Regions from separate parts of the Cohnella cellulosilytica genome, predicted to be linked through region 1. Evidence: riboswitches for the same ligand, from Rfam matches in the RefSeq annotation. Region 1 holds a riboswitch; the other holds the start of a gene.
What was found. A riboswitch is a leader RNA that binds a small molecule or an ion and turns the genes downstream of it on or off. The one in region 1 is predicted to bind thiamine pyrophosphate.

Region 1 (5,659 bases):
AGCGGGTTGTCGAAACGACCTACCGGATATACTGATCCCGGGCAAAAGGCGGCGGCGTAAGGTCTGTTTTCGGTGAAAGGGGCGTGCATGCGCAGAATGGATAACGGGAACAAGGACAGAAGGATCAAATGGCTGATTCTGCTCATTCCGACGATTACGATCGGCCTGTGGGAATATGTGCGGCACGCCTTCCTGCTCCCCTATGTGTCGATGGATCTGGGCAACCTGCTGGCTCCGTTTATCGTGCTTGCCGTCACCTTGACGCTGGTGCGCAGCCTGTTTACGCGGATGGAGCAGTCGCAGATGGCGCTGCAGCGGGAGAAGGAAGCCAAGGCGGCGCTGGAGGAACGGGAGAGTCTGGCCCGCGAGCTGCATGACGGCATCTCGCAATCGATGTTCCTGCTCGCGGTCAAGCTGGACCAGTTGGACGAGCTGAGCCGGGAGGAGCCGGTGCGGGAGCTGGCCGGAGGACTCCGGGAGACGGTGCGGGTCATGCACGAGGACGTCCGCCAGGCGATCGCCAATCTCCGTCAGCCGCCGTCGCCGGAATCGGCCGCCTGGGTCGTGCCGCTGCGGGAGCTGCTCGGAGAGACGGCGGAGCTGACCGGCGCGCGGGCGGAGTTCGTCTGGACGATCCGGGACGACGGGTTGACCGACAAGGAGAAAATCGAGCTTCATGCCTGCGTTCGGGAGGCGCTCGTCAACGTAAGGAAGCATGCGCGGGCCTCCCATGTGTACGTCATCGGGGAACCGGACGGCGCGGGAGGCTTTCGCTGCCGCATCGAGGACGACGGCGTCGGGTTCGGCGGCGATCCGCTTCAGGCGCAGGGACGTTTCGGACTGCGCATGGTGAGGGATCGGGCCGAAGCGATGGGCTGGTCGTTCCTGGCTGAACGCCGGGGGGATCGCACGGTCGTAGAACTCGCGAAACGCGGAAAGAGGGCGGAACAACCATGAGCGAAGCCAGAGCCGTTCGTCTGCTGCTGGCCGACGACCATCGGCATGCCAGGGAAGGAATGAGGACGATCGTGTCCGCGCTGGAGGAGTTCGTCGTCGTCGGGGAAGCGGCCAGCGGAGAAGAGGCGCTCCTCATGACGGAGGAGCTGGCGCCGGATATGATTCTGATGGACATCAACATGCCGGGAATGGGCGGGCTGGAAGCGGTCAAAGCGATCAAAGCGGCTTTTCCCGCGGTGAAAATCGTTATGGTCACGGTATCCGACGACGTCGCGCACCTGTTCGAGGCGCTCAAGAAGGGCGCGCAAGGGTACCTGCTGAAAAATTTGAATCCGGCGGCCTGGCGCGATTACTTGCGCGCGGTCGCTTTCGACGAGGCGCCGCTTAATCCGGAGCTGGCGATGTCGATTCTTCGCGAGTTCGCCGAGCGCAAATCAAGCTCTTCGGCAGGCGCATCCAGAGACCGGACCGCGGACGACGGAGGGTTGACGCCGCGCGAACGGGAAATTTTGCAGGAGGTCGCGCGGGGGCAAAAAAACCGCGAAATCGCCCTGTCCCTCGGCTTGTCCGAGCATACGGTCAAAAATCACCTGAAAAACATTTTGCAGAAGCTTCATCTCGACAACCGGGTGCAGCTGACGCGTTACGCGTACGAACGGGGAATCGTCGAGCCGGACTAGGCGCGGCGGACTTGTTTCAATATTGTCACAATGAACGGCCCGAAATGACTCTTTCGGGTCATGCGCATTCGGGAAGGAACGGGCTATACTGGGGAATATCGGAAACGAATCGAATCAGGAAGGTTGGATATTCCCTATGAAAAAAAGCGTATCTTTGCTGCTCGCTCTTATGCTGTCGCTCGGCTTCGCCGGCTTGGCCAGCGCCCATGTGACGGTTCAGCCGAGCTCCGCTCCGGCGGGCTCCTATCAAGTGTTCACCGTTCGCGTGCCGTCCGAGAAGGACGCCGCGACGACGCAGGTGAAGGTGGCGATTCCGGACGGCGTCAACATCAGCCGTTTCGAGCCCAAGGCGGACTGGACGTACGAGGTCGAGAAGGGCGCGGAGGATAAAATCGTCAGCGTCACCTGGAAGGCGACCGGCAGCGGCCTGGGCGCCACCGAATTCGGCGAATTCCGCATGCAGGGCAAGGTTGCCGACGACGCCAAGGAGCTGAGCTGGAAGGCGTACCAGACGTATTCCGACGGCGACGTCGTGGAATGGACCGGCGCTCCGGACGCCGACAAACCGGCTTCCGTGACGACGGTAACGGCGTCGACCGGGGACAGCCACGGCGACGGGCACGGCGCTTCGAGCGGAGCTTCGGCGAGCGGCGGCGCAGCCGAGGACGAGGGCGGCCGCGATGCGCTGACGCTGTCGCTGGCGATCGCGGGGCTGGCCGCGGGCGTTCTGGCTCTGATCGTGGCGATCGTGCGCAAGCCGAATAAGGGTTAAAGGATTCCGGCGGAACCGGGGGGTTGACAGGAGCTCCTTTCGGCTGTACAGTTTTCATAGAATTCCACTAGGGGCGCCCGCAAGGGCTGAGATAAGGCGATGCCTTGGTCCCTTTGAACCTGATCTGGGTTATGCCAGCGTAGGAAAGTGGGCAATGTACGTCAGACTTTGGAAGGCGATGGCCGCAGGCTTCTTCATGCTTGCGTCAGGGCTTTCCATGGGCACGACACATTCAGCCGCTCCCTGCCGGGGCGGCTTTTATTATGCGGCGGGACGCCGCGGACAGGCGCAACGGCTGGAGCGGACCGCGCGTATTCGCCGTCCGTTGCTCGCCGTCGTATCGACATCGGCGGAGGTATCGGCATGCACGCGCCTGAAGTGGAGTCGTCGCCAAGCCTGTCCGTCGTTTCTTATCTTTTCCCATGGCCTCCTAGCGGAATTTGACATTACGTCCGCTTAAGGAGGTTTTTTGTTATGGCAATTATGACGACGCCGCTGCCGGGAAGCCGCAAGGTATACGCGACGGGAGACAGGGAAGACATTCGGGTGCCGATGCGCGAGATTGCGCTGGCGCCGAGCTCGGGGAGGAATGGCCGGGAGGAGCCGAACGATCCGCTTCGGGTGTACGACGCCAGCGGCCCGTATACGGAGGAGGGCTTTCAGGCCGACGTGCGGCGGGGACTGCCCTCCGTTCGGGGACGCTGGATTGCGGAGCGGGAGGATACGGTCGAGTACGAGGGACGCGAGGTGCGGCCCGAGGACAACGGCTTTATGACCGTCGAGACGGCGGAGCAGAAGGGCGCGGAGGTGTTTCCCAAGCCGCATAACCGCTGCTTGCGGGCGGCGGAAGGACGCAGCGTGACGCAGCTGCACTATGCCCGCCAGGGGCGGATTACTCCGGAGATGGAATACATTGCGCTGCGCGAAGGGATGAGCGCGGAATTCGTGCGGGCGGAGGTGGCCGCGGGGCGCGCGATTATCCCGGCGAACATCAACCATCCCGAGTGCGAGCCGATGATTATCGGACGGCATTTTCACGTCAAGATCAACGCCAACATCGGCAACTCGGCCGTCGCTTCCTCGATCGAGGAGGAAGTCGAGAAGATGACGTGGGCGACCCGCTGGGGAGCCGATACGATCATGGACCTGTCCACCGGCAAAAACATTCACACGACCCGCGAATGGATCGTTCGCAACGCTCCGGTCCCGGTCGGCACGGTGCCGATCTACCAGGCGCTGGAGAAGGTCGGAGGCAAGGCGGAGGAGCTGAGCTGGGAGGTGTTCCGCGACACGCTGATCGAGCAGGCGGAGCAGGGCGTCGATTATTTCACGATCCATGCCGGAGTACGGCTGCGTTACATTCCGCTGACGGCGAAGCGGGTGACGGGCATCGTCTCCCGCGGCGGCTCGATTATGGCGGCCTGGTGTCTGGCCCATCACAAGGAGAACTTCCTGTATACGCATTTCGAGGAGATCTGCGAGATTATGAAAGCCTACGACGTCAGCTTCTCGCTCGGGGACGGTCTGCGGCCCGGTTCGATCGCCGACGCCAACGACGAGGCGCAGTTTGCCGAGCTGGATACGCTCGGAGAATTGACCGAGATCGCGTGGCGGCACGATGTGCAGGTGATGATCGAGGGGCCGGGCCACGTGCCGATGCATCTGATCAAGGAAAACGTCGACCGGCAGATGGAGGTGTGCAAGGAGGCGCCGTTCTATACGCTGGGGCCGCTGACGACCGACATCGCTCCCGGGTACGACCATATTACGTCGGCCATCGGCGCCGCGATGATCGGCTGGTTCGGCACGGCGATGCTCTGCTACGTGACGCCGAAGGAGCATCTCGGCCTGCCGAACAAGGAGGACGTCAAGGACGGCGTCATCGCCTACAAGATCGCCGCCCATGCCGCCGATCTGGCGAAGGGACATCCGCGGGCGCGGCTGCGCGACGATGCGCTGTCCAAGGCGAGATTCGAATTCCGCTGGAGAGACCAGTTCCATCTGTCGCTCGATCCGGAGCGCGCCATGGCGTATCACGACGAGACGCTGCCGGCGGAGGCGGCCAAGTCGGCGCATTTCTGCTCGATGTGCGGGCCGAAGTTTTGCAGCATGCGCATCACGCAGGACATTCGCGATTACGCGGAGAAGCGCGGCGTGGCGGAGGAGGAAGCGCTGGAGGCCGGCATGCAGGAGCAGGCGGAAGCGTTCAAGGCCGGGGGAAGCCGGATCTATGCTTAGGGAAGCGGAGACGGAGGCGGAGGAGCGCTACTCCCGGCAGATCCGCTTCGCTCCGATCGGCGCGCAGGGCCAGCGGCGGCTCGGCGAGGCGAGCGTGCTTGTCGTAGGCGCCGGGGCGCTGGGCGCTTCGCTCGCCCAGCATATGGTCCGGGCCGGAGTGGGCCGCCTGCGCCTTGTCGATCGGGACTATGTGGAGCTGAGCAATCTGCACCGTCAGACGCTGTACGACGAGGAGGACGCGGAAGCGGCGCTGCCCAAGGCGGTCGCCGCCGCGGCGAAGCTGCGCCGGGTCAACGGCAGGGCGCGGATCGAGGCCTTCGTGGCCGACGTGGATCGGCGCAACGCGGAGTCGCTGGCGGCGGACGTCGACCTGGTGCTCGACGGCACCGACAATGCGGCGACCCGGCTGCTGCTCAGCGACGCCTGCTTCAGCCGCGGCATTCCGCTCGTGTACGGCGGCGTCGCGGGCTCCGGGGGAATGACCGCGCTGCTCGTTCCCGGCGACCACTGCTGCCTGCGCTGCCTGCTTGGCGAGGAGGCGCCGGGCGGCGAAGACGGGCCGACCTGCGATACGCTCGGCGTCATCTCGCCCGCGGTGGAGATGGTGGCCGCATTGCAGGCGGCGGAGGCGCTTAAGGCGCTGACGGGAAATCGAACGGCGCTGCGCGGGACGTGGCTGACCGTGGACGCGTGGCATTTCTCCGTCAAGGAGTGGCAGCTGCCGACGCCGGTTGAAAGGTGCCCTTATTGCGGGTGGGGAGAACTGCCGGTTGCTGTCCGTCGGGAGCCTGCGGAGCATGGCGGCTTCGTCCGCCTCTCTGTGAACGGCGGACGGGCCAAGGAGCGGGATGAGGCGAAGGCGGCTTTTCTCGGCGACGCGGCGGAGGGGGCGGGAGCAGATACTTTGCTCGGCGGCGGTCTGAGGGAGGCTACGCCGGAAAATGCCTCGATTGCCAACAGTCCAAGGATCACGACGGAAAATGCTTTGCTCGGCGACGAACGGGAGGCGGCA
Region 2 (5,659 bases), on a different contig from region 1:
CCAGAAGCCGGAGCACTTCCTGCTTCAGCTCGACGAACTCCGTCGACGTCCAGACGTCGGGGCGGCGCGGGCGGTCGAACGGCACGACAAGCTCGCGCAGGATCGTTGCCGGCGCCGGCGACAGCACGTAGATGCGGTCCGACAGCACGAGCGCCTCCTCGATGCTGTGCGTGACGAACAGCACGGAGCGCCGGTCCGCTTCCCACAGCTCCAGCAGCCAACGCTGCATATCGGCCCTCGTCAGCGCGTCCAGCGCGGCGAACGGCTCGTCCAGACACATCACGCTGCGCCGCATCAGCAGCGCGCGCAGGAAGCTGACCCGCTGCTGCATGCCGCCCGACAGCACGTGCGGATACTCCTTCGCCACATGCCCGAGCTCGATCCGCTCCAGCCACTGCGCCGCTTGCGCCTTCGCCTCCCGCATCGGCGTTCCCGTCGAGATAAGCGCGAAGCGGATGTTGTCCTCCACCTTCAGCCAAGGGAACAGCGCCGCCTGCTGCGGCATGTAGCTGATCAGCCCCTTCTGCCCGGTACGATCCTCCCCGTCGACGAGAACGCGACCTCGGTCCGGCTTCTCCACGCCTCCGATCATCCGGAACAGCGTCGACTTGCCGCTTCCCGAAGGCCCGATCAGCGAGACGAATTCCCCCGCGCGCACCGTCAGCGAAACGTCGTTCAGCACGAGAATCCGTTCCCTGCCTCTCGCATAGGACTTGACAATGTTCTGGAGCTCCAGTGTGCTGCCCCGATTGCCGCTTCCGCTCATGACGCCGCCTCCTTCCACTCCGGCTCCGGCCGCGGTCTCCACCGAATGACGAGACGCTCGGCCAGCACGACCAGATAGAAAAACAGAAGGCTCATCACGACGATGCAGACGATGGAGCCGAACACAGCCGACTGCTGGAACCCGCTGAACTTCAGCTTCAGATAGAAGCCGATGCCCGTATTCGCCCCGGCTCCCAGCCATTCGGCTACGATGGCCGAGGATACGACGTATGTCGCCGCAATGCGCAGACCCGAAAAAAGATAAGTCAGCGAAGCCGGGAACTCCAGCCGCTTCAAGCGCTCCCAGCGCGAAGCCCCGATCATGCCGAGGTACTCCCGCAAATGCGGCTCGGCCTGTCCCAGGCCGACGAGGATCGACAGCGCCACCGGGAAAAAGCAGACGAGCACAAGCAGAATCAGCTTGGGCGTCGTTCCGAAGCCGAACCAGATAATGAGCAGCGGCCCGAGCGCGATCAGCGGAACGTTCTGGGACAGCACGAGCAGCGGCGACAGCGCCGTCTTGAGCGGCGGAATGACGTGCAGCAGCACCGCCACCGCTATGCCGACGACGGTGCCCAGCCCGAGGCCGATCAGCGCGAGGCCGAACGTCGCCTGCACATGCGTCCACAGCACGGCGGAGTCCTCGTACATCTTGACGGCAATATCGGACGGAGCCGGAAGCGTGTACTCTTCAATCGCGAACGCCATGCAGGCCGCCTGCCAGACGGCCAGAAAAACGATAATCGTACCGACGGGCAGCGCAATCGCTCTGAATCGCTTATTGCCCATCCGGATACTTTTGCAACAGCCGCGCCATCGAAGCGTTCGCTTTCGCATCCACAGACAGCTTGATTTGCGAGAGGACGGAAGGGCTGCCCCGCTCGATCATCGCCGCGCTCATTTGTTTGACGATATCGAGCAGTTGGTCGAGATCCCCTTCCATCGTCGTTTCCATCGGTCCGACGCGGTAAGGAACGCCGGACGCCTTGATAATGGCGATCGCTTCGTCTACGTAAGGAATCACTTCCTCGCCGGGATTCACCTTCGGAAGGATTTGAATGCTGAGCAGTGCCTGTGCCATCGTTTACTCTCTCCTTTTCCCATTTGCTTGTCCTGCTTTACCGATGCGGCTCTAGCTTTAGTCCAACTTCTATCCTCTGCCCGTCCGTCGATTATTGCGGCAGAAATTCCGTCGTAAACATCTCGTCGTAGTTCAATTCCTTCTCCATCAGCCCGTTCTCCAGCATCCAATCGCCGTAGCCGGACCACACTTCCCGCTTCTGCTCGCCCCAACGCGGCGCATCGTCCTTGTATTTCGGGCTGAGCCACTGTTGGCTTGCCTTGACCAGATCCGGGTTGATTTCCGGAACGGCTTTAATCAGGATGTCCGCCGCGGCGTCCGGATTGTCGATGGCGTACTGGTAGCCTTCGGAGGCGCCGGCCAGGAACGCGCGAACGAGCTCCGGATCTTCCTGGATCACCTTCTCGCTCGTCAGCAGAAGCGGCGTGTAGTAATCGAGCTGTTGGCTGTAGTCGGTCAAATACACCATATTAACCGGCTCGCCTCTAAGCTCCGCCTCGACGCCCGTCCAGCCGTAGAAAATCCATTCGAAGTCGATCCCTTTTTTCGTAGCCGTAAAAAAGTCCGCCGTTCCCGCGTTGACGAAGTTCACCTTGCTTACGTCGGCGTTCTGCACGTTCATGATCGATTCGAGCACGGCGCTCTCCGCGGGCGATCCCCAGCCTCCGTACGTTTTGCCTTCGAAATCTTTCGGCTCCTTGATATTCTTGTCCGCCGGCGAAGCGAAGCCGGACGTATTGTGCTGAATGATCGGCGCGATCGAGACAAGAGGCAGCCCTTGCTCCTTGGCCAGAATCATGCTCTCCTGCGCTCCGACGCCGAATTCGGCTTGTCCGCCGGCGACCAGCGCGCTCGCCCCCGCCTCCGGAGGCAGAATCAGCTCCACCTTCAGGCCGTGCTTCTCCCACAGTCCCATATCCCGGGCGACGTACAGGCCGGTATGGTTCGTATTCGGCGTCCAGTCGAGTACGACCGTCGCTTCCTTCAGCTCGGCCGCCGGCGTCGTTTCGGACGCGGCCGGGGTTCCCCCCGTCGACGGACTGCCGGACGGTTCCCCGCCGTTTTTGCTTCCGCAGCCGGACAGCAGCACCGCCCCCGCCAGCAGCGACATACTCAATCCTTTCCAAGCCAATCCGTGTTTCTTCATGTCTCTCTCCCTCTCTCCTGTATCCTTGCGCGGAAGAGGGCTCCGCACGCATCAAAAAACGCCCCCCGATCCGGAGGGCGCCCAATAGACAAACATGGACAATTTGACACGACGAACGCTCGTCGTGTTCCCGCCTTCCTACGCTGGTACTAACCAGATCAGGTCATAAGGGTCTGCATCTTCGATGGGACGCACTCTCAGCCGGCCATTATCCAGCTCCCCCGGGGCTTATTCGATTGTCGAAACCCGCAACGCACAATCCCTATTATAGCAAAAGAGCCGCGCTTGTCTATCCCCGATCCCGCAGCGAGACGATTCTTCGGACCTCGGCCAAGTATGGCTCGTAATACGGTTCCTGCTCATAATGCTCCGTAAACACCGCCTCGAAGCCGTCGTAGTCGAAGTCGAGGCCGGCTTCGATCATCATTTCCAGGCGGGGCAAGACGAAGCGGTCGAGCACGATTTTCTTTTCCGCCGCGTATACCTCTTCCGACAGCCCCCGGCCCGCGAAATGCCGCAAAATCTCCAAATAGCCGCGAATCGCCGCGTCCCCGTAATTGTAGCCGCGCGGAGCGTTAAACGCGTAACGGAACATCGACAGCTTCAGCAAGGAAAAGCGCGGGTCCTCCCGCAGCAGCTCCAGCAGCCAGTAAATGTGGTTCAGGCTCGTGCCGATAAAACGGTCGGGCTCGGGCAGCCGCAGCACGGCTTCCCGGTCGACGACGATCGAAGTGATGAAGCCGGACGCCAGCGACAGCTCGCGGACGAACGTATCGATCCCCTCCAGCACCTCCACCGTTCCGTCGCTCCGCAGCACGTCGATAAACAGAAAACGGGCCCGCTTGTGCAGCAGCGCGTACAGGATCGGCTGCACCGCTCCCGGCACGAAATAGTCGTCGTCCCCGTGCAGCTTCGCGTATTTGCCCCGCGCGAACTTCAGAATTTCGAGGTAATTGCGCTCTCCGCCGATATTTTCCGGCTGTCGGATCGTCCGCAGCTGCGGATGCTTCAGCGCGTATCTGGCCAGCAGCGCCGCGGTTCCGTCGTCCGAGGCGTTATCCGAGACGCAGATCTCGATCAGCCCGTTCATGCTCGTCTGCGGCATCGCCGCTTCCAGACACTCCTCCAGCTCCTTGGCCCGGTTATACGTCGGAATGCAGATCGACAAGAGCGGATGCTCCCGTCTTCGCCGCAGCACGTCCGCGACGTCCTGCTCCGATTCGACCGCGATCCAATCCTCCGCGACCGTATCGAACATCCGCTCGATGCGAGCCGGCACGCCCGACACGAGCGAATAATCCGGCACATCCGCACGCACGACACTTCCCGCGCCGACGACGCAGCCTTTACCGATTTTCACCGGTCCTTCCACGACCGCGTACGGTCCCAGATAGCTGCCTTCGCCGACGATCAGCCGCTTGCCGCCGCCCGTCTCGCGAATGCCTTGCTTATAGATCGGCAATCCCGTCTTCCGATATTCCGCCTCCGCGTCCGACAGCACGACGTAAGGTCCGCACCAGACCGCGCGCTCGAGCTCGACGTGGTGCTCCGCCGTGACGTTCAGCCCGATGTCCGCCTGCACGCCGTCCCCGATAATCAGCTTGGGACGAATGCCGCTCACCGTCGAAGTGACGATGAGCCGGTAGCCCGCGCCGATCATCGCCTCCTGGCCGACCGCGATCTCTTCGGCGCCGTAGATCAGCCCCGAGGCATCCAGTCTCGCCCCCTCGCCGAGCGAATATAAGGAGCGATTTTCGTTATCCAAGACGATCCCTCCTCATAGCCGGCAGTACGATATCCAGGGGTCGAACGGAAATCTGCGCAGCTCCGTCTCGCGAATCGGCAGCATTTCCAGCAGCGCCGCGGTCTCCCCGGGAAAAGCGGCGCAGTTCAATTCATCGAAGCAGACGATCGCTCCCTTGGGCATCCGCGGCAGGAACAGCTCGAGCGCCTTGCGCGTCGGCTCGTACAGATCGAAGTCCAAATACAGCAGCGCCACCAGCAGATGGGGATGCGCCTGCACGTATGCCTCCGCCGTGGTCATGAAGTCGCCCTGCACGATCTCCGCGTTCGGGATGTGCGACAGATGCCTCTCCGCGTCGTACTTGGCGATGGAACGGCGGATTTGCTCCGCCGTATCGCCCCGCATATCCCCTGCGGCGAAGGTGCGGCATTCGTCCTCGTCCTGCGCGGCCAATTCGGGAAAGCCCTCGAACGTGTCGAAGCCGATGATTTTGCGCGTATGGTTGGAGGGCTCGAAAATGTTCGCGAACTGCGCCCAGGAGAAAAATCCCGCCCCGTTAAACACGCCGCACTCCACGATGCTGCCGTTCACGGAGAGCAGCTCGCGGTAAATTTCGTATCGCGCCAGGAACCGCGCGACGCTGCGCTTCGTGGCGAAGCGCGGGAACGCTTCGAGCTTGTTGATCAGCGACGTCCGCGACGAGCGGAAGACGCGCTCCGCCAGCCGATGAGCCGTCCGGTCCTGCCGGGAATGATGGCGGTCGATCGCCGCCATCGGACGCTTGCGGCCAGCCATGCTCCGCTTCCTCCCCTCGCTCATCTTTTGCGGCACACGGCGATCGCGTATGCCGGCCTTGCGTTCTTCACGCGGCTTAAGGAGGCGGGACCGTAGAAGCGGATGATATCGGGATTAAAGCCCGCCA

Region 2: linked by a shared signal. The riboswitch ahead of ACFFT4_RS33230 (ABC transporter substrate-binding protein) and the one ahead of thiC (phosphomethylpyrimidine synthase ThiC) in region 1 are both predicted to bind thiamine pyrophosphate.

The regions. Positions count from the first base shown of each region.
Region 1 is NZ_JBHMDN010000055.1:43,916-49,574, forward strand. It holds gene ACFFT4_RS28430 (copper resistance CopC/CopD family protein) at 1-35, shown strand, start outside; gene ACFFT4_RS28435 (sensor histidine kinase) at 88-957, shown strand; gene ACFFT4_RS28440 (response regulator) at 954-1,637, shown strand; gene ACFFT4_RS28445 (YcnI family copper-binding membrane protein) at 1,774-2,409, shown strand; TPP riboswitch at 2,469-2,572, shown strand; gene thiC (phosphomethylpyrimidine synthase ThiC) at 2,884-4,647, shown strand; gene ACFFT4_RS28455 (ThiF family adenylyltransferase) at 4,640-5,659, shown strand, end outside.
Region 2 is NZ_JBHMDN010000079.1:1,254-6,912, forward strand. It holds gene ACFFT4_RS33215 (ABC transporter ATP-binding protein) at 1-766, opposite strand, end outside; gene ACFFT4_RS33220 (ABC transporter permease) at 763-1,554, opposite strand; gene ACFFT4_RS33225 (thiamine-binding protein) at 1,544-1,846, opposite strand; gene ACFFT4_RS33230 (ABC transporter substrate-binding protein) at 1,938-2,993, opposite strand; TPP riboswitch at 3,112-3,226, opposite strand; gene ACFFT4_RS33235 (glycosyltransferase) at 3,283-4,758, opposite strand; gene ACFFT4_RS33240 (class I SAM-dependent methyltransferase) at 4,771-5,532, opposite strand; gene ACFFT4_RS33245 (methyltransferase domain-containing protein) at 5,553-5,659, opposite strand, start outside.